DNA from 3 places in the Pseudarthrobacter sp. TRD_SC_9 genome. Region 3 is predicted to be linked to each of the others. Evidence: riboswitches for the same ligand, from Rfam matches in the RefSeq annotation. Region 3 holds a riboswitch; each other region holds the start of a gene.
The links. Region 3 has a riboswitch for S-adenosylmethionine ahead of ACWA13_RS06705 (bifunctional o-acetylhomoserine/o-acetylserine sulfhydrylase). Riboswitches for the same ligand answer to the same signal wherever they lie in the genome.
Positions count from the first base shown of each region.

Region 1: another riboswitch for S-adenosylmethionine. It lies ahead of ACWA13_RS11925 (aminotransferase class V-fold PLP-dependent enzyme); the one in region 3 lies ahead of ACWA13_RS06705 (bifunctional o-acetylhomoserine/o-acetylserine sulfhydrylase).
Region 2: another riboswitch for S-adenosylmethionine. It lies ahead of ACWA13_RS16525 (DUF1737 domain-containing protein); the one in region 3 lies ahead of ACWA13_RS06705 (bifunctional o-acetylhomoserine/o-acetylserine sulfhydrylase).

Region 1 is NZ_CM143956.1:2,550,896-2,560,323, forward strand. It holds gene ACWA13_RS11880 (GDSL-type esterase/lipase family protein) at 77-676, shown strand; gene ACWA13_RS11885 (DUF4097 family beta strand repeat-containing protein) at 720-1,532, shown strand; gene ACWA13_RS11890 (50S ribosomal protein bL37) at 1,642-1,716, shown strand; gene rsrA (mycothiol system anti-sigma-R factor) at 1,802-2,062, opposite strand; gene ACWA13_RS11900 (sigma-70 family RNA polymerase sigma factor) at 2,059-2,862, opposite strand; gene ACWA13_RS11905 (DoxX family protein) at 3,154-3,702, shown strand; gene aroA (3-phosphoshikimate 1-carboxyvinyltransferase) at 3,709-5,103, shown strand; gene rsgA (ribosome small subunit-dependent GTPase A) at 5,087-6,199, shown strand; gene hisN (histidinol-phosphatase) at 6,255-7,067, shown strand; SAM riboswitch class IV at 7,170-7,283, shown strand; gene ACWA13_RS11925 (aminotransferase class V-fold PLP-dependent enzyme) at 7,318-8,694, shown strand; gene ACWA13_RS11930 (class I SAM-dependent methyltransferase) at 8,762-9,428, shown strand, end outside.
Region 2 is NZ_CM143956.1:3,513,829-3,523,256, forward strand. It holds gene ACWA13_RS16515 (DUF3618 domain-containing protein) at 1-474, shown strand, start outside; gene ACWA13_RS16520 (MarR family winged helix-turn-helix transcriptional regulator) at 471-1,160, shown strand; SAM riboswitch class IV at 1,406-1,520, shown strand; gene ACWA13_RS16525 (DUF1737 domain-containing protein) at 1,534-1,839, shown strand; gene ACWA13_RS16530 (rhodanese-like domain-containing protein) at 1,836-2,246, shown strand; gene ACWA13_RS16535 (O-succinylhomoserine sulfhydrylase) at 2,247-3,455, shown strand; gene ACWA13_RS16540 (DUF1905 domain-containing protein) at 3,452-3,811, opposite strand; gene ACWA13_RS16545 (glutamate--cysteine ligase 2) at 3,811-5,085, opposite strand; gene ACWA13_RS16550 (UDP-N-acetylglucosamine 1-carboxyvinyltransferase) at 5,118-6,641, opposite strand; gene ACWA13_RS16555 (sialidase family protein) at 6,945-9,239, shown strand; gene ACWA13_RS16560 (Gfo/Idh/MocA family protein) at 9,298-9,428, opposite strand, start outside.
Region 3 is NZ_CM143956.1:1,426,459-1,435,886, reverse strand. It holds gene ACWA13_RS06720 (SGNH/GDSL hydrolase family protein) at 8-856, shown strand; gene ACWA13_RS06715 (hypothetical protein) at 918-1,397, shown strand; gene metX (homoserine O-acetyltransferase MetX) at 1,432-2,571, opposite strand; SAM riboswitch class IV at 2,585-2,698, opposite strand; gene ACWA13_RS06705 (bifunctional o-acetylhomoserine/o-acetylserine sulfhydrylase) at 2,783-4,099, opposite strand; SAM riboswitch class IV at 4,137-4,252, opposite strand; gene ACWA13_RS06700 (VOC family protein) at 4,389-5,027, shown strand; gene ACWA13_RS06695 (CPBP family intramembrane glutamic endopeptidase) at 5,118-5,963, opposite strand; gene ACWA13_RS06690 (DeoR/GlpR family DNA-binding transcription regulator) at 6,044-6,847, opposite strand; gene ACWA13_RS06685 (class II fructose-bisphosphate aldolase) at 6,867-7,706, opposite strand; gene ACWA13_RS06680 (1-phosphofructokinase family hexose kinase) at 7,703-8,656, opposite strand; gene ACWA13_RS06675 (ROK family protein) at 8,653-9,428, opposite strand, start outside.

The sequences.
Region 1 (9,428 bases), 1.1 Mb from region 3:
CGGTACCGCATGCGGACAGCACCTCAGGTATTTACCGGCAGGCAGAGAAGCAAAACACCGAAGTTAAGAGGCACTTGTGGAAGACAGGAAGCTGCGTATTGCAGCTGTAGGAGATGAACTGCTGGCCGGACTGGGTGATCCCAGGGCGCTCGGCTGGCTGGGCCGTGTCCTGGCCCGCACTCCACAAGAGAACATGACGCTGGAAACCTATTCCCTCCCCTGCCCTGAGGAGGGCACAGAGGGTCTGGCCGAACGCTGGCTGAAAGAGGCCGGGAGGCGGTTCGGCGACAACCACGAGAACCGTCTGGTTATCGGGTTATCCGGCCGTGACATCGAGTTCGGCCTGTCGACGGCGCGGAGCCGTCTCAACCTCGCCAACATCCTGGACTCCGCTTCCCAAAACCGCATCGAGGTATTTGTCGTAGGTCCGCCGCCCACGCTGGATCCGGCGCAGAACCGCAGGCTGGACGATCTGAACACCGCTTTCGCTGATGTCACCACCCGCCGGAAACATCTTTACGTGGATACTTTCTCACCGCTGGTGAATCATGAACAGTGGCGCCAGGACCTCGCAGCCAACAGCGGCAGCCCGGGACAGGCCGGATATGGCCTCATGGCGTGGCTTGTCCTGCACAGGGGCTGGTTCCAGTGGCTGGGCCTTGAAGCCACGGAGTAGCGTGAAGTAACTGTCACGATCTATCGCGATAACCGGAGGAAGCATGACCGAGCAGACCTGGACTGTTACAGATCCGCAGACAATCGACATTGACGAGGTCAACAGCCTTAAGCTGGGTATGTTCGGCGGCCGGTTCGAGGTCGCCCCTGGATCAGACGAACGGGCCCGGATCGAGGTCAGCGACATTCATGGGGATCCGCTCACTGTCACGCTCAGCGGCGGCAAGTTGGAGATCCGGCAACAGCCGCATGGTCCGCACGGCTGGCTTCGCAGCCTGATGCAGAGCGTCAATACCAGTAGCTCGAATTCGGCCATCATCAGCGTTGTTATCCCGGAATCTGCCGAAATTGAAGCCGGGACTGTTAGCGGCGTGGGCCATGTCCGTGGTACCCGGGCCCATACGAAGCTCAACACAGTCTCCGGGAGCCTCACTATTGAAGAAACCGGCGGCGACTTACACGTCAATACAGTCAGCGGTGGTATCACCATAAGGAACCACGACGGAGTCCTGACCGCCAAAAGCATTTCCGGTGAAGTGGCCGCCTCCGGACATTTCAGCCATATCCGGGCCAACACAGTCAGCGGAAACATGACGTTCGAGCTTCTCGGTTTCACTGAGGATTTTGGCGCAAATTCGGTATCCGGTGACCTGACCGTCCGGCTCCCGGCTGACCTCGGCGTCGACCTTGTGGCGAACTCCCCCGGCGGCAACGTCGTCATCGACGACGCGACGTACGACCCCGCAGGTGGCAAACTCCAGACCATTGCCGGCCCGGACGCCCAACTGCTGCTGGCCCGGACCAACTCCGTATCAGGCACCGTTTCGTTCCTGCACGCACCGGGACCAGCATCGTAGAGCCGCTGGTCATTGCGGGACTGACACCGGTGTCGCGGTTCGCAGCCCGCCGCTTGATGTGGGAGACTTGAGGGCAGCTCTTTTGAGTACAACATTAAGGAGGCCAGCTATGAGCAAGCGAGCACGCAAGCGTCGTGACCGTAAGCGTGGCGGCGCGAACCACGGGAAGCGCCCCAACACCTAAGCTAACGCTTGGGATAACGGCTTAAAGCAAAGCGCCCTGGAACCTCTTCGGTTCCGGGGCGCTTGGTTTTAGGCCGGCAGCCTGGTCAGGCTTCCACGGGGCGGATCGAGTGGATACGGTCCAGGATGGCGTTTTTGAGGTTCTCCGGCGCAGCTTCGGTGCAAGACCTCTTGACCAGGTTGCGGATGACGCATTCGAGGTCGTATTGCTCCGCGCATTCCGGGCAATCGTCCAGATGCTGCTTGATCTCACCCAAGTCCTCATGGGTCAGCGCCCCGTCAAGGTACTCATAGATGCGTTGCATCCGGGTGTCGTCGCAATCGCCCAATCCCTGGCAGTCGCTCATTTCTTATTCTCCTGTTGTGTCCCTGCGGCCTCATTGCTGGGCCCGCCTGCTGATTTGAATCCGCGTTCCGCGGCGTAGTCGGCGAGCATGTCGCGAAGCATTTTCCGGCCGCGGTGCAGCCGGGACATGACGGTGCCGATGGGGGTGTTCATGATGTCCGATATTTCCTTGTAGGCAAAGCCCTCAACATCCGCGAAGTAGACCGCCAGGCGGAATTCCTCGGGGATCGCCTGCAGCGCCCGCTTGACGTCAGAGTCCGGAAGGTGGTCCAACGCCTCCGCTTCAGCCGACCGCAGCCCAGCGGAGGTGTGCGAGCCGGCACGCGCCAACTGCCAGTCCTCAATGGTGTCCGAGTTGGACTGCAGTGGCTCGCGTTGCCGCTTGCGGTAGAGGTTGATGTACGTATTGGTGAGGATCCGGTACAGCCAGGCTTTCAGGTTTGTGCCGGGCTTGTACTGGTGGAACGCAGAAAAAGCCTTCGTGTAGGCCTCCTGCACCAGGTCTTCGGCATCCGCAGGATTCCGCGCCATCCGCATAGCAGCCGAATAGAGCTGATCCACGTACTGCATGGCGTCCCGTTCAAACCGGGCACGACGGTCCTCGGCGGTTTCGGAGGCAACGTCGACGTCCGGACCGGAATCGCCGTAAATCGCGGCTTCTTCGCCCTGCCCTACGGCGTCCTCCCCCTGCGGTGTGGGCTCCTGAAGGTCCGGAGCGGCAGGTGCCGGGCTCGCTTTGCTGCCGGCATCGCTGCCCGCAGCTTCGTACATGGCCGTTGAGGCCGGATCCAAGGTACTCATCGCATCCAAGTCTACTGCGGCACGGCTTGAGGGCCGCAGGCCGTACTCCGGTGCGGCTGTGCCAGGATCGAAATCCGCAGTGGTGAGGTGCAAGGGTCCTGATACTTCCGTCCCCGTCGGCTTCAACAACGTCAAAAAGTCCAACTCCGCTCCACAGTCTCTTGGCCGCCGGCTTCGGTTCCCGGCTTCGAACTCCACAACCCCGCGCCGTGGGCAAATATTCCCCAAAAGTGTAAGACTAGGAAGGATTCCGCCGCGATCGATGCGGTTCGTTCAGCCAGGAGGAACAACATGTCCGTAATCCGCTTTCTCGCCCGGCCCATGCTCGCCTCCAGCTTTGTCGCTGCCGGCATGGATAAGCTCAAGAACGCCGACGACACCGCGCAGCAGTTGTCTCCGCTCCTGCGCCGGGCCTCCGATTCGCTGCCTTTCGCCACCAGCGATAAAACGCTTGCCCGTGTTATCGGCGGCACGCAGGTGGGCGCGGGCGTCCTCTTCGGGTTGGGCAAGTTTTCACGCCTTTCCGCCGGAATCCTTGTTTTGGTCTCCGCACTCAACACCTTCGTCGAGTGGCGCAGCGCCGACATCAGCAATAAGGACGGCCGCAACGCACGGCGCCGTCAGCTGCTCAAGAATCTCTCCCTGAGCGGTGGCGTGCTGCTGGCTGCCGTAGACACCAACGGCAAGCCCAGCCTTGCGTGGCGCGCAGAGCACTTGGCCGCAGACGCGAAGAAGGCGGCAGGCCACTTGAGCGCCGATGTCAAGAAGACCACCGGGAAGCAGTGGAGCAAGGCCGACAAGGTCGTTCGCCGGGCTGCAACCCAGGTCGCGGGGGCATAACACCGCATGTCCGGCTCTGCCTCAGTTTCCAGCACTACTGCCCTTCAGGGCCACTGGCCCGCGCCGTTCGCAACGGCCCCCGTGGACGCCACGGTGCAGGTTCCCGGCTCCAAGTCCCTGACCAACCGGTTCCTGGTCCTGGCCGCTCTGGCTGACGGGCCATCCCGTCTCCGCGCTCCGCTGCACTCCCGGGATTCCGCGCTAATGGTGGAAGCCTTACGGCAGCTCGGCGCTACAGTCACCGAGATCCCCGGCGAAGGCGTATTTGGGCCTGACCTGGAAATCACACCGTTCAGCCCTTCCGCCCCCGCCCTAGCCTCCACCATCGATTGCGGCTTGGCCGGAACGGTCATGCGGTTTGTTCCGCCGCTTGCTGCCCTCCGTCATGGAACAACCCTGTTCGACGGCGATCCCCACGCCCGTGAACGGCCCATGGGAACGATCATCAAGGCACTGTCCGCGCTCGGAGTTGCCGTCGGGGCACCTGATGGGGGAACGCCGTCGTCGTTGCCATTTGTTGTAGAGGGCGACGGAGAGGTGCGTGGCGGGCACCTTGTCATTGACGCCAGCGCGTCCTCGCAGTTCGTTTCTGCCCTGCTCCTGGTTGGCGCCAGGTTTACTGAGGGGCTTCACCTGGAGCATGTGGGCAAGCCGGTGCCCAGCCTTGACCACATCACCATGACGGTAACGGCCCTGCGCAGCGTAGGTGTTTCCGTCGATGATTCAGTACCCAACCACTGGATCGTCGCGCCGGGACCTATCCGCGCCTTCGACCAACGCATTGAGCAGGACCTTTCCAATGCAGGCCCCTTCCTGGCGGCAGCACTGGCCACCGGTGGCACGGTCCGCATCCCGGACTGGCCTGCACACACCACGCAGGTCGGCGATATGTGGCGGAGCATCCTCACAGCCATGGGCGCGGACGTCACGTACGAGTCAGGAGTCCTGACGGTGACCGGCGGGTCGGAGATCAAGGGCGGCACCTTCGACGAAACCAGCGAGCTTGCACCCACTGTGGCAGCTCTGTGCGCGCTGGCAGCCAGCCCTTCGCGGCTGACGGGCATCGCGCACCTGCGAGGTCACGAAACAGACCGGCTGAAGGCCCTGGTCACGGAAATCAACCGGCTGGGCGGCGACGCCGAGGAAACCAGCGACGGACTTGTCCTCCGGCCGGCCGCCTTGCACGGCGGACTGGTCCAAAGCTACGCGGACCATCGGATGGCGACTGCAGGCGCCATCCTGGGCCTGGCTGTCGAGGGTGTACAAGTCCAGGACATCGGCACCACCGCCAAGACCATGCCGGACTTCCCGGAACTTTGGGCCGATATGCTGGGCAAGTCTGCCGGGCAGCAAGGCGGCAGCAGCCACCCGGGAGGGCGCACCGGTGCCCCGAAGGACTGACTCCTGGGACGAGTCCGACGTACGGATCCGTCCCAGCAAGAAGGGGTCCAGGCCGCGCACCAAGGACCGCCCCAGCTATGATGACGCAGTTACGGGCAGGATCATCACAGTGGACCGCGGCCGGTACACAGCGGTCGTTGAGGAGGGCTTACCCGCGGAACGGGTGGTGATCGCCGCCCGCGCCCGCGAACTCCGACGCTCACCCGTAGTGGCCGGGGACTTCGTGTCGCTGGTCGGCGACGTGTCAGGCCTCCCGGATACCCTGGCCCGGCTGGTCAGGATCCAGGACCGCCACACGTTGCTGCGTCGCAGCGCTGACGATACCGACCCCATTGAACGCGCCGTGGTGGCCAACGCGGACCAGCTGGTAGTGGTGGTTGCTTCCGCCAATCCAGAACCACGGACCGGGTTCATCGACCGCGCCCTCGTGGCCGCCTACGACGCCGGAATCGACCCCCTTCTGCTGGTCACCAAAGCCGACGTCAAGGATCCTGCCGGGCTGCTCTCCAACTACGAGCACCTGGACTTCCCGGTGATCATCAGCCGCACAGCCGACACCGATGCCTCCGGAATCGATGCCCGATCCGATGACGGGCTCTCAGCCAAACTGGATAAAAGGGCAGTCGCTGAACTCCGCGCCCATCTGGACGGCAAAGTGACGGTAATGCTGGGGCACTCCGGAGTCGGCAAATCCACCATGGTCAACGCCCTCACGGGCGCTGAGCGCGCCACCGGCGGCGTAAACGCGGTCACGGGCCGCGGACGCCATACATCGTCCTCGGCGTTGGCGCTAAAGCTCGCCGACGCCCCGCCCGGGAGCTGGATCATTGACACTCCTGGTATCCGTTCCTTTGGGCTCGCCCACGTTGATCCGGACCGCATCCTCACCGCTTTCCCCGATCTTGAACCCGGCACCGAAGGGTGTGGCCGTGGCTGCAAACACAGGGACACCACTGATTGCGGCCTGGACCCCTATGTTGCAGCCGGCCTGGCCGGACCATCCGGGCCCGCCCGGTTGGCGTCCCTACGGCGCCTGCTGGGCGTCGACCCACGCCTGGAGGGCCAGGAATCCAAGGAGCTGGGGAGCGTCGGCTGATGCCGCCGATCGCAATCTCCCGGGTTCGCCCTCATTTTGCCGGTAGCTTGTAACCATGATCCAACCCTCTTCGAGCTACAACGATGACCTGCGCCTTGCCCACGTACTGGCCGATTCGGTCGATGACCAGACGATGAGCAGGTTCAAGGCCCTGGACCTTAAGGTCGAGACCAAGCCGGACCTGACACCCGTTACGGATGCGGACAAAGCGGCTGAAGAAGCCATCCGGGGACAGCTTTCGCGCTCCCGGCCCCGTGACGCTGTACTGGGTGAGGAGTTCGGCAGCAGTGGGCACGGCTCCCGGCGCTGGATCATTGATCCCATTGACGGGACGAAGAACTTTGTCCGTGGCGTCCCGGTCTGGGCCACGCTTATTGCCCTGGTTGATGATGGTGAGCCCGTTGTAGGCCTTGTTAGTGCTCCGGCCCTGGGCAAGCGCTGGTGGGCCGCCAAGGGAGCGGGCGCGTACATGGGCCGCTCCCTCGCTTCCGCAACGCGGCTGCGCGTCTCCAACGTTTCCACGCTCGCGGACGCCTCGCTGTCCTACTCGAGCCTGGGCGGCTGGAAGGAGCGCGGCAACCTGAACGAGTTCCTGGCACTGACCGAGGATGTCTGGAGGACGCGGGCCTTTGGTGACTTCTGGTCCTACTGCATGGTTGCCGAGGGCGCTGTGGACATCGCGTGCGAACCCGAACTTAATCTCTACGACATGGCCGCTCTGGTCCCGCTCGTCGTCGAGGCGGGTGGCCGGTTCACCTCCTTGGAGGGTGAAGACGGTCCGTTCGGTGGAAATGCGCTGGCCACCAACTCGATCCTGCACTCTGAAGTCCTCAAGCGTCTGAATCCCGACGTCGACGACCTCCTCTGAGGCACTTGGCGCTCGTAAAATCCCGTAACAAACACGGTAATAAAGCGGCCAACGGCCAGCCGGGGTTTTTACCCGGCTGGCCGTTGTTCTAGTCTTCTTACAGGTCACGAGTGCCAGCGCTAAACCCCGGTTTGCTGGCCGGCAACCCTCCATTCGCGGTGGGGTGCCCCGGGTGACGACCGGGCCGGTCCGGAGCGGACACGGCAAGCGCGGATTCCCTGCATTGGGCATCCTGAGTTTGTGAGGACCCATGACTGCTGTCACCTTTTCCCCCGTTAGCAACTCCCTGGCTGCGCGCCCGCTGGCCGCCGTCACCGGCGCCGAGATCCAGGCTCCGCTGATCCAGGGCGGTCACGTACGCTATGCCAACCTCGACTATGGCGCCTCTGCCCCCGCCTTGTCGGTGGTTTCGGCCTACCTGAACGAGATCCTGCCGTACTACGCGAGTGTCCATCGGGGTGCCGGCTATGCCTCGCAGATCAGCACCTCGGTCTACGAGAATGCCCGCAACATCGTCCGCGACTTCCTGGGAGGGCGGTCCGACGACGCCGTCATCTTTACCCGGAACACTACTGACTCCCTGAACCTGCTGGCTGGCTGCCTGCCGGTAGTGGATGGCCGGACCGTAGGCGAAGTCCTGTACCTGGACATCGAGCACCATGCCAACCTCCTTCCCTGGCAGGGTGTCCCGCACCGCAGCGTGGTGGCCGGGCACACCATTGCCGGCACCATCGAAGCGCTCCGGCACGAACTGGCCCAGGGCGACGTCAGCCTTCTTGCCGTCACCGGCGCCTCCAACGTCACCGGTGAAGTCCTGCCTATCACCGAACTCGCCGCGCTGGCGCACGAATACGGTGCCAGGATCGTGGTGGACGCTGCGCAACTGGCGCCGCACCGCCGGATCGACATTGAAACGTCCGACGTCGATTACCTCGCCTTCTCCGGCCACAAACTGTACGCACCGTTCGGTTCGGGCGTCCTGATCGGCCGGCCGGACTGGCTCGACGCGGGCACCCCTCACCTCGCCGGCGGCGGAGCAGTCAGCGAGGCCCGGCTCGATGGTGTCAGCTGGACCACAGGACCTGCCCGGCATGAGGGCGGCTCCCCCAACGTCCTTGGCGCTGCCACCCTTGCCCGCGCCACCCAGGTGTTGGCTGCCATCGACCCTGCGCTGGTGAGCTCGCACGAGGCTGCCATCCGGGAGCACCTTGTTCAGGGCCTGAAGGCGATCGACGGTGTCACCGTTCACCACATCTTCGAGGACAGCGCTGACACAATCGGCGTCGTGAATTTCTCCGTGGAAGGCTACGACGCCGGACTGGTGGCTGCATACCTGTCCGCAGAGCATGGCGTTGGGCTGCGCGACGGCCGGTTCTGCGCCCACCCCCTGCTCAAGCGCCTTGGCCTGCCCTCGGGCTCGTTGAGGGCCAGCTTCGGGCTCGGTTCCCGGCTGGAGGACGCCGAACGCCTTGTTGCCGGTATTGATGCGCTCCGCAGCACGGGGCTGGGCTGGGACTATGTGGTGGATTCGGGCCGCTGGGTTCCCGCTAACGACTCCCGCACCTATCCGCACTGGGCACCCAACACCCCCGGCACAGCGGGAGCAGCGCCCTGCTCCGTTGACTGAACTGCAGCACCGGCCTGCGGTAAATTCGTAGGACTGGCAGTTTAGTCAAGCACGAAGGAGACATCCGTTGGCACGGGGCGGACCCAAGCTGGAGCAAGGCCGACGCCGGGAACTTGGCCAAAGCTTCCGGGACGGCGGCGAGCACTACCACCGCGTCCGGCCCGGTTATCCATCGGCGGCCGTTGACTGGCTGATTCCGGCGGCGGCGCGGGACGTCGTTGACATTGGCGCAGGAACGGGAAAATTCACGGCCCTGCTGCTGGAACGGGGACTACAGGTCACCGCTGTTGATCCTTCCGCCGACATGCTGGCCCAACTGCACCGGTCCTGCCGGGGAGCATTGGCGTGCCTTGGACCGGCAGAAGCCACCGGCCTGCCGGACCTGGCTTTCGACGTCGTGAGTGCGGCGCAGGCCTGGCATTGGGTGGATGCCGTGGCGGCAAGCACGGAGGCCGCCCGCATCCTGCGGCCGGGGGGAACACTTGCCCTGATCTGGAATCAGCTGGATACCACTGTCCCCTGGGTCCATCGGCTTTCCCGCATCATGCACGCCGGCGACGTCCTCAAGCCGGATTTCCGGCCGGCCGTGGGCCGCGAGTTCCGGGACCTTGAGGGCCGGCAGGTCCGCTGGGAGGATGCCCTGACCACGCAGGACATCGTTGAGCTGACCAAGTCCAGGAGCTACTACCTCGCCGCTGCCGATGCCACCCGCACCAAAGTGCTGGCCAACCTGG
Region 2 (9,428 bases), 1.8 Mb from region 3:
AAGATCATGGGCGCCGCCGACTCCGGCACAACCCATGCGGGCGACGCTCTGAGCAGCACAGGCGACAGCCTTCACGGAGCCAAGGAGAACGTATCCGCCAGAATTTCCGACGCCGGCACGGCAATCTCCGACGCACCCGCCCAGGCCAGGGCGCAGGCCCAGGGCAACCCGTTGGCCGCCGGCCTGGTCGCCTTCGGTGCCGGGATGCTCATCTCTGCCCTGATCCCGGCCAGCCAGAAAGAGCGCGAAGCAGCGGACCAACTCAAAACCGCTGCTCAGCCCCTGGCTGAAAAGGTCACCGACGTGGCCAAGGACATGGTTCAGGATCTGAAAGAGCCGGCCCAGGAAGCTATGGACCGGCTGAAGACCAGTGCTGCCGAGGGCGTGGAGAACGTCAAGGCCGAAAGCCAGGACGCTGCCGCCGACGTCAAACACCGCGCCGTCGACGCCAAGGACAACGTCCAGAACCCGTGAGCGGGCAGGACAGGATTCCGGAACAGCCCCGCAACCCTGCGGGGCTGTCCCCGGATCCGGAATCGCCAGTTCCCGCCGGTGGTCCGCGGCACATGAATGCGCCCCGCCCTTGGCCGGAGCAGTGGGCCACCCACCGACTGGTGGGCATCGCAGCACGGCTCACCGAGCGCAGGCTTAACCGCCAGCTTGCCCGCCTTAAGCTCACCAAAGGGGCGCTGGATGTCCTGGAGGCAGTGGCAGAACTTGAACCGGCCACTGCAACAGATATGGCGGAACTCCTCTGCGTGAGCCGGCAAAGCCTGGGCAAAGTCCTCCAGCGCCTTCAAGGGCTCGGGTTTCTTGCCAGGGAACCTGCAGCAGACGGGCGAAGTGCCAACATCCGTCTTACCTCAACAGGACGGGCTGTCCTCTCCACCGCTGAGAACCTGGTCCAGGAACTATCTGAAACCGAAGGCCGATCGGAGATTGAGTTCCGCAGGCAACTCGAGCAACACATCACAAAACTCAGGAACACTGAGCACCAGCCTCTCCCCAGGGCCGGCTTTCATGGGCCCAGCCTGTCCAAGAGCAACGTGCAACCGCGCAACGTCAACGCACACCTCAGCGAAACCGGAGTACACCAATGGCTGCAACGAACCGGACAACCGGGCCCAAGACCAACCTCCAAAAATCAGCCTAGGCAGTAGGAGAGTAGGAGCGGTTTCCTGCTGGTAGGAGTTCTCATCCTTAGCTCCCGGCTGCTGGGCCCGATGGTTGGAATACCCGAATAAACCGCCCGAGCCGCGAGGGCCTGAGGCCGGTATTGCGCCGGGTTCAGGCCCTCGTGGTTTGCCTTCCACGGGGATCCCCAGCCGTTCAACTCCCCGACGGTTACGCAACATGACGACGTCCGGGCGGTCCGGCGTGCGGCGGAGTGTTACGTTTTTTGGTGAGTAATGAGTACCGGTGCCAAGCCCTGACTGTCCGGTCGGCAACCCTCCCTTTCGCGGCGGGGTGCCTCAGGTGAATACTCGGCATATCGACCATTCGAGCTGCAAGCGCGAGAGAAGGAGATCCGTCATGTCTGACGCACCTGCCCCTGACCAAAATTCCGTTCAAAAGGCTGAGGAAAAGCTCGCCTACCGGTTGATCACCGGCCCGGACGACCGTGCCTTCTGTGAACGCATTTCCGCCGCGCTTGCCGAAGGTTACGTATTGCATGGCAGCCCAGCCGCCACGTGGAACGGCGCCAGCGTGATCGTAGCCCAGGCTCTGCTGCTGCCAGTAGCGATCGCCAGCGCGGATGCCGCCGTCGCCACCGCTGTGGATCAGCTGGGCGCTGGGGACTTCAGCGAAGCGGACATTGCCGGCGGTGGCCACGCATGAGCCACGCAGGCGATCTCACACCGCAGGAGGCGTGGGCCAAACTCGAGGCCGGCGCCGTCCTGGTGGACGTCCGCACGGAAGGCGAGTGGGCACACATCGGCATTCCGGACACCAAGTCCACGGAGAACGATCCCATCTTCATCCAGTGGACCTTCGCCGGTGGTATCCCCAATCCGGAGTTCATCAGCGAACTGCAGCAACTTGCCCCGGAGGAGGCCGGCGTCGAACTTGTTTTCCTGTGCCGCTCCGGCGTCCGATCGGCAGCAGCAGCCAGCGCCGCCGCGCAGGTCGGGTTCACTTCCTATAACGTCCTGGAAGGGTTCGAAGGCGAGCCTGACCGCTACGGCGAGCGCACGGTCAACGGCTGGAAGAACCGCGGACTGCCCACCAACCTCGGAACGGCGTAAATGGCTTTCAATCAGGACGCGGCCGGCTGGAGCCCGGACACCCAGGCCGTGCGGGGCGGACTTGACCGCACGATGTTCCAGGAAACCACCGAGCCGGTATTCCTCAACTCAGGTTTTGTCTATGAATCCGCGGCGGCGGCCGAACGGGCGTTCACCGGTGAGGACGAACGGTTCGTCTACTCGCGCTACGGCAACCCCTCCGTGGCCACCTTCCAGGAACGCCTCCGGCTGCTCGAAGGCACCGAGGCATGCTTTGCGACGGCGTCAGGCATGTCGGCGGTCTTCACCGCCCTGGGTGCCCTGCTGGCTGCCGGAGACCGCGTCGTTGCGGCGCGTTCCCTTTTTGGCTCCTGCTTTGTCATCCTGAACGAAATCCTGCCGCGCTGGGGTGTAGAGACGGTATTCGTTGACGGACCGGATCTGGAGCAGTGGCGCCAGGCCCTGTCCGTGCCCACCACCGCCGTCTTCTTCGAATCCCCCTCCAATCCCATGCAGGAGATTGTGGACATCGCAGCCGTCAGCGAACTGGCGCACGCGGCGGGGGCCACAGTCGTCGTCGACAATGTTTTTGCCACACCCCTGCTGCAGCGTTGCGGCGAGCTGGGCGCGGACGTAGTGGTCTACTCCGGCACCAAGCACATTGACGGCCAGGGCCGCGTCATGGGCGGCGCCATCCTCGGGACCAAGGAATTCATCGACGGCCCGGTCAAGCAGCTGATGCGGCACACGGGCCCATCGCTGTCCTCGTTCAACGCGTGGGTGCTCACCAAGGGCCTGGAAACCATGGCGCTGCGGGTCAACCATTCCTCCGCCACGGCGCTGCGCCTGGCTGAATGGCTGGAGCAGCAGCCGGCCGTCAGCTGGGTCAAGTACCCGCTTCTCAAGTCCCACCCGCAGCACCAGCTCGCGGCGCGGCAGATGAAGGCCGGCGGAACGGTCCTCACGCTGGAGCTTTCGACGGCGGGCGGCCGCTCCGGCAAGGACGCCGCCTTCGCGCTGTTGGACGCCTTGAAGATCATTGACATCTCCAACAACCTGGGCGACGCGAAGTCGCTGATCACCCATCCGGCGACCACTACCCACCGGGCCATGGGCCCGGAAGGCAGGGCGGCAATCGGGTTGAGCGACGGCGTAGTGCGGCTCTCCGTGGGGCTGGAAGATCCCGAGGACCTGCTGGCTGACCTGGAGCAGGCACTCAAGCAGATCTAGCGGGGTCCGGACCCGGCCGGGTACCTGAAACTGCCTGCGCCGCGGACCACCTCATCCTCATCCTCAATGGTGAGGCTGATGTCCACCTCGTCTCCGGCCATCAGACCGGCGGCGATCCGGACGGCTTTTTTCACCGGCAGCAGGTAGGAGCTGCTCTTGGCATCGGGAAAAATGGACGTCTGCCAAGTCAGGCCGGAGGCTTCTGCCATGACCTTGATCGAGCCGAATCCCTTCCGACGGCCTGCGCTTTCCTCCCTGATCTGCTTCGCAGCTTCGGGCGGCAGGGTGAGGAAATGCCAGCCGGCTTCGCCCGGGTACTGCCACAATTCCGCACGGAACGCGTACGTCGCCGCCACTAGAAAGCCAACCTCGAGTGGCTGCCCGGATTCGGCGGATCGGGGACGCGCCGGACGCGCAGCAGCTCCGGCGCGGCTTCCTCGTCCACGTCAACGGTGTCAGCCTCCAGCATGGTGAGCCTCACGGCCTGCCGCACCACGGCCCCGAGCCCGGCGTCGTCCGGATCGTCGCGTTCCAGTGCCCGGTCCCGTGCAGCGCGCTGCTCGGTGGAACCAGTCCCGCGGTTCAGGATGTCCTGGATACCGCGCCTCACCAGGCCAAGCTCACCTTGGTCCTCCAGGACCGGCTCTACGTACTCCACCAGGGCATTGACGACGTCGCTTGCCGGGGCGGGACGGAAGGTCCCAAAGTCCAGGAGATCACCCTTAATTCCCACATTGCTTGCCTGCCAGGCAGCCATCCTCAGCAGCACGGTGGGCACAGGGAGCGGGTCTACGCCGCTCCGCCATTCCCGCGCTGCGGTCTCCACGAGTGCACGGACCAGCACGGCGATCAGTGCGGCATCCGCGGAGCGCAGGCAGACGTCGGGCGCCCGCACCTCCACCGTAGGGTGGTTGCGGGAAAGCCGCGCCTCGAAGTAGATCATGCCCTCGTCCATGACCACGCCCGTTTCCATCAGGCGGGTTACCAGCCGGCGGTAAGCGGTCAGGCTTCCATGGATGGCGGACGGTCCGGATGACGGCCACCGGTACCAGGCCTGGGTGCGGTAGCTTTCGAAGCCGGTCTCGGCGCCGTTCCAGAAAGGCGAATTGGCGCTTATTGCTGTCAGCACAGCGAGCTTGTCGCGGATCCGGTCCAGCACCGCCACACCCTCCTCGGGGGATTCGATGAAGGTGTGCACGTGGAAGCCGCACGTCAGCTGTTCCTGGGCGGTCAGCCCGAAGCGTTCCAGCATGCGCGCATACCGGGGATCCGGCGTCGTGTGGCTGGTAGAGGCGAGCGGTGAGGTAGCGAGTGCCGCCACCCTTGCCCCGTGCCGTTGTGCGGCCTCGTCTGCCATGGCGCGGCCTGCCCTGATCTGGAGCAGCAGTTCCTCGTAGGTCAGGCCTGGCCGGGTCTGCGTCTCGATCTGCTCCAGCTTGAGTTCGGCACTCAGGCCAAGCTGATGGTCGTCCTCCGCCACCTCACTGGCATCGGCTGCCTCCGGTTCAGGGGCTGGACCCGAGGAGGGCGTTATGGAGCGCCCGGACAGCATCGCATCCGCAAGGGCCAGCGGCTCCCCCGTCTGCGGGTCTACGATCAGGAGCTCTTCCTCGACGCCGAAAGTACGCATGCTTCCATTGTGCTACCAGCGTCAATGCGGGATTAGTCCTGGAAGTACTCGATCTTCGCCCCGATGGTGTTCAGTCGCTCCGCCAGGTCCTCGTAGCCGCGTTCAATGACGTAGATGTTCCTCAGCTCGGACACGCCACGCGCGGCCAGCATGGCCAGCAACAGGCAGGCAGCCGGGCGAAGGGCAGGCGGGCAGCCAACCTCTGCGGCGCGCCATTTGGTGGGCCCGTTGATGTAAATGCGGTGCGGATCCAGCAGTTGCACCTGGGCGCCGAGCTTGTTCAGTTCCGTGAGGTAGATGGCACGGTTCTCGTAGACCCAGTCGTGGATCATGGTCTGGCCCTGCGCATTGCCCGCGATCACGGCGAAGAACGGCAGGTTGTCTATATTAAGGCCGGGGAACGGCATGGGGTGGATCTTGTCCTCCGGTGCGCGCAGCTTGGAGGGGACGGTAGTGACGTCCACCAGTCGCGTACGGCCGTTCCGGGCCATGTACTCCCCGGACACCACGAGCTTTTGGCCCATCTGTTCCAGGATGGACAGTTCAATTTCCATAAATTCGATGGGCACGCGGCGGATGGTTACTTCCGAGTGCGTGACGATTCCCGCGGTGATCAGGCTCATGGCCTCGATGGGGTCTTCCGACGGGAAATACTCGATGTCGACGTCGATCCTGGACTTGCCGGTGATCTTCAGGGTGGTGGTGCCCACGCCATCGATCTGGACGCCGAGCATCTGCAGGTAGAAGCAGAGGTCCTGGACCATGTAGTTGGGGCTGGCGTTGCGGATGACTGTGGTGCCACGGCGGTGCGCCGCTGCCATGATGGCGTTTTCCGTCACGGTATCGCCACGTTCGGTCAGTACAAAGGAACGATCCAGGGAATCGTCCTTGGGAGCCTGGACCGAGTAGAAGCCTGATGCTGCTTCCACTGCGAGCCCGAACTGGCGAAGAGCCTGCATGTGCGGCTCAACGGTGCGGGTGCCCAGGTCACAGCCGCCGGCGTACGGGAGCTGGTACCGGTCCGATTCGTCGAGCAGCGGACCCAGCAGCATGATGACGCTGCGGGTGCGGCGGGCGGCTTCCACATCCATCGAGGCCAGGTCGAGAACAGCCGGACGGCGGAGCTGAAGGTCGGTGTCATTCAACCAGGTGCACTCTACGCCGATGCTGCTGAGCACCTCGACGATGCGGTTGACTTCCTCGATGCGGGCGAGCCGGCGCAAGATGGTGGTGCCCCGGTTGATCAAGCTGGCACACAGGAGCGCTACACCGGCGTTTTTGCTGCTGTTGACATCCACAGCGCCGGAGAGGGTGTGCCCGCCTTCCACCCGCAGGTGCGTCATCTGCGGCCGGCCCACCTTGACGATGCTCCGGCCAAAGATGCTCTCCAGCCGCTGGATCATTTTCAGGCTGAGGTTCTGCTTGCCTTGTTCCATCCTGGCGATGGCGCTCTGGCTGGTTCCGAGCTCGGCAGCCAGTTGGCCCTGAGTCCAGCCCTTCTCACTGCGGGCGTTGCGCAGGAGCACTCCAACATGTTCAGCAGTTTGTTGCGTCATGGTTAAAAAATATCATGCATGAGTTATTTGGTCGAAGTTTCCTACCCTCAGGTAGAGATTGAGGGCCGTTTATCCATTTGGTGCGATAAACCGTCGCCTGGAATCGTGGGCATCTTCTCCCCGCCCGCGGACGGGACCGCTTCAGCACAGACGTTCTCTACGAGGGTCTCATAGGGCGACGAGCAGGCATTCCCATATCGAATCGATTCGACTAGGGTGGTGACGCGCGCCACATCCGATTACCAGGGCCTCGCCTTGGCGGGGCTTGGCGTGCGGCGAATCAATCACAAAGGAGTGTAGGAAATGTCCGCTGCCCGAAGAACCGCAACCCTCCTCACGGCGGGAGGACTCGTTGCCGCGCTGCTCAACGGACCTGCCGCATCAGCCGCGCCGCCGGAACGGCCTGATGACCCAAAAACCCCTGCATATGCCTGGTCCAACGCGGAAATTGTAGGTGGAGGATTTGTCCCCGGAATCGTTTATAGCGACACAGAGCCAGGGCTTGCCTATGCCCGCTCAGACATCGGCGGAGCCTACCGGTGGGATAAGGACCAGCAACGCTGGAAGCCACTGATGGACTTCATCGGCTGGGACGACTGGAACCACACCGGAATCGAAGCGCTTGCGTCCGACCCCGTGGACCCGGACAACCTTTACGTACTGGGCGGAACCTACACGCAGCCATGGGCGGGGAATGCGGCACTCTTCCGCTCAGCGGACAGAGGCGGTTCATTCAGCCGCGTGGATCTGCCGTTCAAGGCCGGTGGCAATGAGGACGGGCGTTCCATGGGCGAACGGCTCATGGTTGATCCCGGCGATAACAACATCCTCTATCTGGGTACCCGTAACGACGGCTTATGGCGGAGCACGGACGCTGGCCAGAGCTGGTTGAAGCACGAGCCCTTCCCCGTCCAGGGTGATCCCGGGATCGGGATCGCCTTCCTCGAGTTTGGCGCTCCGGCAGAAGACGGCGGGCCCACCGAAATCTATGTCGGTGCTGCCGACAAGTCCGGGGGTATCTACAGCAGCAAGGACGGCGGGCAGTCATGGCAGTTGCTGCCCGGCCAGCCCACCGGGTTCTACGCCCACCACGGCCAACTCGGTGCTGACGGAAACTTCTATGTGACCTACGGCGATCTGCCCGGCCCGTATGTCATGAACGATGGCGCCGTGTGGAAGTTCGATACGCAGGATCCGGCTTGGACGGACATCACCCCGCTCCGGCCGAACAGCGGCACCGAAGAAGGGTTCGGTTACGCCGGGCTGGCCGTGGATGCAAGCAACCCCGGAACCGTCATGACCGCCACCATGGGCCGCTGGGGTCCGGTGGATGACATCTTCCGGAGCGTGGATGGCGGGCAGACCTGGACTTCCATCACCGAGAAAAAGGTCATGGACACATCTGCCTCGCCGTTCCTAAATTGGCATGGCGAACCCAAGCTGGGCTGGATGATCGGCGATTTGGAAATTGACCCCTTCAATCCGGACCGCGTGCTGTTCGGCACCGGAGCCACCATCTTCGGGACGGACAACGCCACCGACGCGGAGAAGGGCCTATCCACTACCTGGTCCGTACGGGCCCAAGGACTTGAAGAGACAGCGGTGCTCGACGTCGCCAGCCCCACCTGGGCTTCCGCGCCCCTCTACAGCGCGCTGGGAGACATCGGGACGTATCGCCACACCAGCCTCACGGAAGTTCCTCCCGGCGGAATGGATCCAAACCCCATCTTCGGCACCTCAACTTCCATCGAATACGCTCACCTCCGCGAAGGTTTCCTGGTTCGTTCCGGTTGGGGTGATCATCGCGGCGCGTACACACTCGACGGCGGCGACAGCTGGCAGCCGTTCCCCACCGAGCCCGTCGGCATCACGGATCCGGGCCATGTTGTGCCGGCAGCAGACGGCTCCGCAGTGGTGTGGTCGACTACAGGCCAACCGGCCTTCCGGTCCGCCGATCTTGGAGCGTCCTGGTCCGCGGTAGCGGGGCTGCCCCGCGGCCTGGAAGTGGTAGCGGACAGGGTTGATCCGGCCCGCTTCTATGCGTTCGATTCCGCCACCGGAACTGCCTATGCCAGCAGCGATGGCGGCACCTCATTCTCCGCAACCCAGAGCGGCCTCCCAACCGGGTCCGGTGTGCTGGAAACCGTGACGGACCGCGCAGGGAATGTTTGGCTATCCGCTGCGGGCGGCGGCCTCTGGCGATCCACGGATGCCGGCGTCTCCTACCGGCAGGTTTCCAGCGGAGTCTCCTCGGCTGACCAGGTGGCCTTCGGCAAGGCAGCCAAAGGTGCCCGCCATATGGTCATCTACCTCAACGGGGTTGTCGACGGCACTCGCGGATTCTTCCGCTCTGATGACGCCGGGGCCTCCTGGATACGGATCAACGACGACGCCCACCAATGGGGCTGGACCGGTGCCTGCCTCGGCGCTGACCCTAATAAGTTCGGGCGGGTTTTCATATGCACCAACGGCCGTGGAATCCAGGTAGGTGATCTGGTCTCCTCCCCCGGGCCGGAAAAACCCAAGAAAGAAAAGAAGGAGAAAAAGGAGAAGGTTGGCCCCATGTCCGGTGAGCTGGAAGCCGGTGTCCAGAACTAGCTAGCTTGTAGCGGTCGATGAGGCGCAGGCGGCATCCAGTCGCCTGCGCCACATCGGGTCAGTGGATCGGCAGTCCCGCGGAACCCAGCGCGGCAGCGGAGAAGGAGCCGTCCACGGACCATGAACCCAACACTTCGGCAACGTCCGGCCGGCGCTCATCCTGAACCGCGGTGTCATAGCTGCGCTGGA
Region 3 (9,428 bases):
TAGGGGCGTGAGTGATTTGGAAGCCATCCCAACCCATCCCTGGGGCCGCTACGTTGCCCTCGGGGATTCCTTTACGGAAGGGATCGGCGATCCCGACCCTTCCCGGCCCGGAGCGTATCGCGGCTGGGCCGATCGTGTGGCAGAGGAACTCAGCAGGGGCCATGAAGACTTCGCCTACGCAAACCTGGCTGTCCGCGGGCGCCTGCTGCAGCAGATTGTGGACCAGCAGCTGGCGCCCTGTCTCGCGCTGAAGCCGGATCTGGTGACGGTTTCTGCCGGCGGGAACGACCTCATCCGGCCCGGCGGCGATCCTGACGCCCTGGCCGCGAAGCTGGACTCGGTGGTGCAAATCCTGGCCACGACCGGCGCCACCGTGGTCCTGTTCAATGGCCCCGACACCGGATCATCGGTGTTGAGCCGGGTCCGCAGCAAGGTGGCGATTTATAACGAGAACCTGCGCACCGTCGCCGCGCGCCACGACGCAGTCATTGCCGATATGTGGTCACTGCGCCAGTTGGCCGATCCGCAGATGTGGGACGCCGACCGGCTGCACTTCTCCCCCTTGGGCCACCACACTATTGCGGCCATGGTGCTGGATTCGCTGAACGTCCAGCACTCGCTGGAGCCGCTGGCACCGAAGCCGCTGCCACCGCGCAGCTGGCGGGAAGCCCGTTCCAATGACCTCGTCTGGGCCAGGGAGTACTTTGTCCCATGGGTGGTCCGGAGGCTACGGAACCGTTCCTCCGGTGACGGCATCAGCGCAAAACGCCCGACGCCGGGCCCGGTCTTTGGTCCGGGTGTTCCCCTGGGTTCGGGGGAAGGCCCGAAGGGAACCGACGAGGTGGCTCACCGCTGAAAGGCTCCGGAATAGTTCTGCGGGACTAAACTGGGAGTACACCGATGAGAGGTCAGGCACCGTGAGTTCCCTGTTTTTCTGGATTATTATCCTGTCCATCCTGATCCCGTTCCTGATGCGCTGGTACCGGCGCTCCACCAAGGGCCGGAACGAGCGGTACTTCGGCGGGCCCGGCGCTCCCAGCGAATTCGGCGGCCCGGGCACCGGCACCGGCGCCCCCGGGCAGCCCCAGCACCGGGACGGCTACACGCAGCAGGACTACTTCGCAGGTCCCTACCGGCAGATCCAGCCCCGGCAGGACCTGCCGCCCATCATTCCCGCGTGGCAGGATGCGCCGGCGGCTGAACAGCTTCCCCCACAGCAGGCCACGCCCAATCCACGGGACTCCCAGCCGCCCGTTGCGCCGCCGACTCCCGCTGTTCCGTCCGCTCCACAGGGCTACCGCGCCCGGAAGCTGGCGGAGCTGGATGCGAAGTTCAGTGCCGGTGAACTGGCCATGGAGGACTACATGGCCCAGCGTGACGAAATCATGAAGGGCTAGCGGACCGTTCCTGCCGCCTTGGGCCTGGGCCGGCTTAGGCCGAGAGATGCTTCCGGAGCTCCCGGTCCAGCTGGCCAATCTCCGTCAGGAAGCCGTCATGCCCAATGGGCGCTGAAATGACATGCACCGGAACATCGCCAGGCAGCGCCCCGGCGAGTTCCTGGGACTGCGCCGGGAAATACAGCCGGTCGGAATCCACGGTGGCAATGAAGAATTTGGCAGTCACCCGCCGCAGGACATCCGGCAGGGCGCCCCTTCCCCGGCAGATATCGTGGCTCATCAAGGATTCGGTGATGACGATGTAGCTGTTAGCGTCGAACCGCTTAACCAGCTTCGTTCCCTGGTGGTCAAGGTAGCTTTCCACCTGGTAGCGGCCCCGCTCCCCCAACGCCTGCTGTTGCAGGGGAGATTCCGACTCCTGCGCCTCCCGCCCGAACCTGGTGTCAAGTTCCAGTGCCGAACGGTAAGTGATGTGGGCGATCCTGCGTGCCAGAGCCAACCCGGCTTCGGGCTGCGCACCGTTGTAGTAATCGCCGCCCCTGAAGTGCGGATCCTGGCGGATGGCAAGCGTCTGCGCCTGGGCAAAAGCGATCTGTTCGGCCGTGCTGGCCGCTCCGATGGAAATGACGCCGCAGCGCTGTACCCGCTGCGGGTACGTCACTGCCCATTCCAGGGCGCGGGCGCCTCCCATGGATCCGCCAATCACGGCGTACCAGGAATCGATCCCCAACTGGTCCGCCAACCGGGCTTCCGCCTCGGTGCTGTCACGCAGGGTTATCAACGGAAAGCGGGAACCCCAGGGTTTACCGTCCGGAGCAGGCGATGCGGGGCCCGTAGATCCGTAGCAACCGCCCACAATGTTGACCGACACAACGAAGAAACGGTCCGTATCAACCGGCGCCCCGGGACCGGCAAGCTGCTCCCACCAGCCTTCTTCGTCGCTGCCGCCCCGGGTGACGTGGGTGCTGCCGGTCAGGGCATGCTCGATGAGGACGGCGTTGCTTCGGTCCTCATTGAGCCGGCCCCAGGTTTCGTAAGCCAGGATGACGTCCGGGAGGTGGCCTCCGCCTTCGAGGTCCAGCCCGCCGATGGAGTGGTAACGGAGGGTCCCGTCAAGCTGCCCGGCGGCGGGTGCTGCGCCGGCAGCGGCAGTGCGGGAGACGGTAATCGTCATGAGTGGAGCCTTTTCTTCGCGATTGCCTGGCGTCGGCTGACGTCAGGCCAGGTCTTCACCCGGGGCACCCCGCCGCGAAGGAGGGTTGCCGGCCAGCAAGCCGGGGCTGTTGCTGGCACTCATGACCTGCCACGATTGTACGAAACGCGGCAGCAAAAAGGCGAAGCGTATGACGTTTTTGACGTACGCTCCGCCTTTCCGCTGCGGGAACTCAGGCTTCCTTGGCTGCCCTGAAGCCGGACTCAAGGTCCGCGAGGATGTCGTCGATGTGCTCCAGGCCCACCGAAAGCCTGACCAGTCCAGGGGTCACCCCGGCTACGGCCTGCTGCTCCGGGGAAAGCTGGCTGTGGGTTGTCGATGCCGGATGGATCACCAGGGAGCGTACGTCGCCGATGTTTGCCACGTGGGAGTGCAGCTCCAGCGCATCAACAAAGGCCTTGCCTGCCTCGGCCCCACCGGCAAGGTTGAAGGCGACGATTGCGCCGGTTCCGCGCGGACCGTATTTCTGCCCGCGCTCGAACCACGGGCTGGACGGCAGCCCGGCATAGGCGACCGATTCGACGTCGGACCTCGCCTCCAGCCAGTTCGCCACGGCGGTGGCGTTGGCGACATGGCGTTCCACGCGCAGGCTCAGCGTCTCCAGCCCCTGGGCAATGAGGAAGGCGTTGAACGGAGCCACAGCGGAACCGAGGTCGCGGAGTAATTGGACGCGGGCCTTGAGGATGTAGGAGAGGTTGGCGCCGAGGATGCCGTTGACGCCGAGATCACGGGCGTACACCAGGCCGTTGTAGCTGGGGTCCGGGGTGTTGAATCCGGGGAAGCGTTCAGGATCCTTGCTGAAGTCGAAGTTCCCGGAATCGACGATGACGCCGGCGATTGCTGTGCCGTGCCCGCCGAGGTATTTGGTGGCGGAATGCACCACGATGTCGGCGCCCCATTCGATGGGACGGATCAGGTAGGGCGTGGAGAGGGTGTTGTCCACGATGAGCGGAACCCCGGCGGCATGCGCCACTGCAGCGACACCTTCGATGTCCAACACGTCCTGGCGGGGATTGGACACAACCTCACCGAAGAAGAGCTTGGTGTTGTCCTGGACGGCGTCGCGCCACTGGTCCAGGTTGTCCGGATCCTCTACGAACGTCACGGAGATGCCGAAGCGCTTGAGCGTGTGCGCCAGGAGGTTGTAAGTGCCGCCGTAGAGGCTGGGACTGGCCACGACGTGATCGCCGGCCTCGGCGACGTTGAGGATGGCAAAGGTTTCCGCCGCCTGGCCGGAACTCAGCAGCAAGGCGCCAAGACCGCCTTCCAGGCTGGCGATACGCTGTTCGACCGCGTCCTGGGTGGGGTTTCCGATCCGGGTGTAAATGGGTGCAAGCTCGCTGAGGGCAAAGCGGTTGGCCGCGCTCTCGGCGGACGGGAAGACGAACGAGGTGGTCTGGTAGATGGGCAGTGCCCTGGCGCCGGTTGCGGCGTCCGGCTCCTGGCCTGCGTGGATCTGGCGGGTTTCGAAGGACCATGCATTGGACATTGAAGCTCCTGGAGAATGCCCGGTCCCCTCATGGGCCGGGGCGCGCTTGCCGCCCGGCGGTTGCCGGACAGCCCGGTCTTCACCCGGGGCACCCCACCGCGGATGGAGGGTTGCCGGCCAGCAAGCCGGGGCAAAACGCTGGCACTCATGACCTGGACCCAGTGTAGGAAGCAGGCAGTGGGATGACCAGAATTGTGACGAACTTTCTCCCAATGCCAGATTCAGGAGGAGCAAGCAGCTAAGGCTACCCTTAGCTGAGAGGCGGATCACAAAGTGCCAAGATGAAGGCATGCGCATGGATCACGTCTCTTACGCCTGTGAACACGATGGCCTCGCTGCCACCACCGAACGCATCTCCGCTGCACTGGGGGTCGACGCTGTGAAGGGCGGAGTCCACCCCCGCTTTGGCACCCGGAACATGATTTTTCCGCTGGCCGGCCACAAGTACCTTGAAGTAGTGGAAGTGCTTGACCACCCTGCGTCAGACAAGGCCCCCTTTGGCCAGGCGGTCCGCGCCCGCTCCGCCGCCGGCGGCGGCTGGATGGGCTGGTGCGTCGAAGTGGAGGATCTGACTCCTTTTGAGGCCAGGCTCGGCCGCTCGGCCGTAAACGGCAACCGCAAGTTTCCGGATGGCCGCGAACTCGTGTGGAAGCAGATCGGAATCCTGGGGCTCATTGCCGATCCTCAGGTGCCGTACCTGCTCAAGTGGGAGGGTGATCCCGGCCTGCACCCGTCCAACGCGTACGAGAGCGGCGTCAAGATGTCCAGCCTCACCATCGCCGGTTCCGCCGAACGCGTCACCGAGTGGCTGGGCGAACCGGTGGAGAAGCCCCTTGAGGACGTTTCCGTCGACTGGATGGCACCGCACGGTACCCCCGGTATCCTGTCTGTCACGTTCGAAACAGCATCCGGCGCCGTGACCATCTGATCATTTCCAATGCTTCGGCCGCCTGTTGCGGGTGCCAATGATGCCACCCGCAACCGGCGGCCGAATTCGTTTAACGGCAGAGTCAATAACTCAGCCGAGCCCGATCGCGCTCCCCATCAGACTGAACCCGACGAACGCCACGATGTCCAGCAGGGCATGGGCGACAATCAGCGGCATCACCCGCCCGGTCCTGGTGTATAGCCAGGCGAATATCATGCCCATCACCACATTGCCAATGAACGGCCCGAAGCCCTGGTAGAGATGGTAGCTGCCGCGCAGCACGGAGCTCAGCAGGATGGCCACCGGCACGCTCCAGCCGAACCGGCCGAACCGCTCCAGGAGGTACGCCACCACAATGACCTCTTCAACAAGCGCGTGCCTGAGAGCAGACAGGATCAGAACGGGAACGGTCCACCAGTAGGCGTCCAGCGCGCTGGGGATGATGGCCGTGGTGATTCCCAGCGCCCTGCCCGCGGCATACAGGCCCAGCGAAGGGATCCCGATCAGCGCAGCGAGGCCGGCGCCCTGCAGGAGATCCCGCCACGGCCTGGTGGCGTCCATGCCGAGCCGGCGGAATACCGACGGCGGATTGCCTTTCTCCAGCCCCGGAATCGGCTGGGCAGACATGCCCGGGGCAGTTCTTGAGACAGCGCCCGGGGCCAGGCCCGCAACAGATCCCTGCCGCTCGGAGCTCAGGAAGAACAGCACCAGCGCCACCGGCACCAGCGCGAAGATGATGTCCAGCAGCTGGTAGGTCAGGTCAAAGTATTCCCGGCTGCTTTGCGAACGGTTCAGGGTGGAGGTTCCCTCCGCCAAGGGAGCCCGGCTCACCTTGTCCATTAACTGGACCACTGAATACACGGCTGACTGGCCCAGCGAGAGGCCAAGGACAATCCAGACTTCAAACCGCAACCGACGGCGGGACGTAACCAGCATGTTCCCATCTTGCCTGTTCTTTCCGGCAGTTCGCTGAAGGAGCTTTATGCCGGGGGCGTGGGTGCGCCAGGAGAGGCGGGTCAGTCCTCCTCCGAGTCGGTGGGAGCCAGGATCACCTCGGTGCCCCCGGCCTCAAAGGCTTCCTTGTCCCTGGCGGATATCCCGGCATCGGTGATCAATCGTCGGAATTCGTAGCCGGCCATGGTAGCGAACGCCCTCTTCCTCACCTTCGAGGAATCGGCCAGGACGTAGGAAACTGACGCACGCCTGGCCATCAGGGCATTGACGGAGGCTTCGCCCTCGTCAGTGATGGTGGGCCCGAACTCCGGATCGATGCCGTTGACTCCAACGAAGGCAATATCCAGCGCTACCTTCTCCATGATGATGTCCGTGTATGGCCCCACCAGCTCGTAGGAGCGGGGGTTGAGGATGCCGCCGGTGACCATGATCTTGATGTTGGGCCGGACGGCCAGCTGCGAGGCGATGTTGATGGCATTGGTGACCACTGTCAGCGTTGCCCGCTGGGAGGTGGTATTTAAGTCCGGCCGGGTGGCAAGTACCTGCGCCAGGGCAGTACTGGTGGTTCCGCCGCTCAGTCCGATCACTGCGCCGGGCTTGATCAGTGCGGAAGCTGCAAGGGCGATCTGGTGTTTGGCTTGGGCGTGGTCGTCCCTGTTGTACCGGCCAGGAAGGTCATAGGACACCACTCCCGTGGTTGCCCCACCCCTGGTGCGACTGAGGAGCCGCTGCTTGGCCAGGCTGTCCAGGTCGCGGCGCGCTGTTGCCGGCGAGACCCCGAGGCGCGTGACAATGTCCTCTACGTCCACCTGGCCTGATTCGGCCAGGAGATCCAGGATTGCGGTGAGTCTTTCGGTGCGTGTCATCACTACCTCCGGGTGTGGACTATGTGGTTTTCGCAAAGAGTGTTAACAAGCGTGCGGCCTCCGGCACCAATGCTTCCCGGCCTGCTTTTAAGTACGTCCGCGAGTCCACCACGTCCGGATGGCCGTCAAGGTAGTTCCGCACGGCGCGCGTGAAGAACCCGTTGAGGTGAGTGGATACATTAATTTTAGTCATGCCGGCCCGAATTGCTGCCACGAGCACGTCATCTGGCACTCCGGACGAGCCATGAAGCACCAGCGGAACCGCCGATGCGTCCCGCAGCCTGGCGATCAGGGCAAGGTCCAGTGTGGCGTTGCGGCGGGTCATTGCGTGCGAAGAGCCAACTGCTACGGCGAGCGCGTCCACACCGGTAGCTGCCACGAACTGTGCCGCTTCGGCCGGATCCGTCCGCACCCCGGGCGCGTGGGCGCCGTCCTTTCCGCCGATCGCGCCCAGCTCCGCCTCCACATAGACACCCCTGGCGTGGGCGTATTCCACGATGCGCCGGGTAGCGGCGACGTTTGCCGCATATGCCAGCCTGGCGCCGTCGTACATCACCGATCCGAACCCCAGCTCCACCGCCTGCACCGCCAGTTCTTCGGACTCTGCGTGATCCAGATGCACGGCCACGGGAACGGCCGCATCCCTGGCGACTGCCAGTGCTGCTGCAGCGAGAGGTTCAAGCCCGCCGTGATAAGCAACGCAGTTCTCCGAGACCTGCAGGATCAGCGGCAGGCCGGCCGCCTCTGCACCGGCTACCAAACCCTCCAGCGTTTCGAGGTGGATAATGTTGAACGCGCCTTGTCCGGTGCCACGGGCCGCAGCATCCTGGACCAGCTCACGGGTATTAACCAGTGTCATACGGTGTCCTTCCGGGACAGAATGAGCTGACTTTCAAAGTCCCGGTACGACGGCGATATCTCACCGGCGGCAGGCATCAGAACGGCGGCTGCGGACCAGGCCGTCGCTGCCCGGAGAAGTGCTTCAGCGTCGGTATTGCCGCCGGCCAGCAGGACGGCGGCAGCGGCCACGGCCGCGTCTCCGGCTCCTGTGGGGTTGCCGGTCAGGGGCTTGGGAAGCCGTGCCGTGAGGTACTGGCCAGGCATGGCTGCATCAAACAGGAGCATCCCCTGTTCCCCGGCGCTTGCCAGCACGCGCCGGGCGCCGAGGGCAAGGAGCCTCCGGGCGGCAGGGACGGGGTTTGTTTCTCCCGTAGCTTCAAGCAGTTCGTCGATGTTGGGCTTGAGGAGGTCCGCACCGGCTGCCGCAGCTGAGAGGATACCTGGCCCTGAGGTGTCGATGATGGCCGGAATCCCGGCCATTGCGGCCAGTGCCACGAGCGAAGCGTAGAAATCGGCAGGCGCCCCTGGTGGGAGGCTTCCGGAGCCCACCAGCACGCCGGGCGGATAACCGTCCTCACCGCTGAGGCCGGCCACGACGGCCTCTGCCAGCTTTCGCCAGTCCTCCGGCCGGAGCGGCCGGCCGGCTTCGTTGAAGATGGTGGTTTGCCCGCCCTCGGTGTCCACCAAGGCAACGCTGCGGCGCATTGGAACCTGCACCTGGACCAGACGGTGCGCAACTCCTGAACCGGCAATGTCCGCAGAGAATTCCGTGCCCGTGCTGCCACCGCAAGGCGCAATGGCCAGGACGTCGTTGCCCAGTTGGTGGGCCACCCTGGCGACGTTGATGCCTTTGCCTCCGGCGCGGCTCTGCGGCGCCTCCACACGGTGGCTTCCGCCGGGGACGATTCCCGCCGCGTGATAGGTAACGTCCACCGCGGGGTTCGGCGTCACGGTAATAATCCGATTCACTGACAGCCCCCTTTACGGCGCGCGCGCCCCGGGTCCGCCAGCAGCTTGCGGGCCTTCAGGGCGGCGCCGAGAAGCCCGGCGTCCTGGCCCAACCTGGCACGGAGGATCACCGGACGGCGATGGAAGTCCAACAACTCGTCCACGCGCTTCCGGACGGGTTCCAGGAGTTCCTCGCCGGCTTCAGCCAGACCGCCCCCGATCACCACTGCCTCGGTGCCGATGATGCTGACGCACTGGCAGATGGTGAACGCCAGCGCGTCCACGGCATCCGCCCAGATCCGGGCCGCCACAGCATCTCCGGAGCGTCCCCGCTCCAGCACGTCCCTGGCCCCGGGGACCGCTTCACCTGTTGCCGCCCGGTAGCGTCCGGCAATGCCGCCGGCGGAACCTACGGCTTCAAGGATGGTGCTGCCGGCACCGTCCGGATCCGGTACCAGGGCATGTCCCAGTTCCCCCGCGAAGCCGGCTGCAGTCACCAGGTGGCCAGCTGAGAAAACGGCCGCCGCGATACCGGTGCCCACCACCATGACCACAACGTCACCAAATTCCCGCGAGCCGCCGTAGCGGTGTTCCACGGCAGCGGCCGAACGGACATCATGATCAAAGGCCACCGGGACTCCCAGCCTGCGCCCCGCTTCTGCGGCGAACGGGTAGTTCCGCCAGCCCAGGTTGGCCGAATAGCTGCCAATGCCGGCCACTTCATCTACGATCCCCGGCACAACAACGCCCGCTGCCGCAATCGTGGTCGCCGGAAATTCGGCTGCCAAGTCCC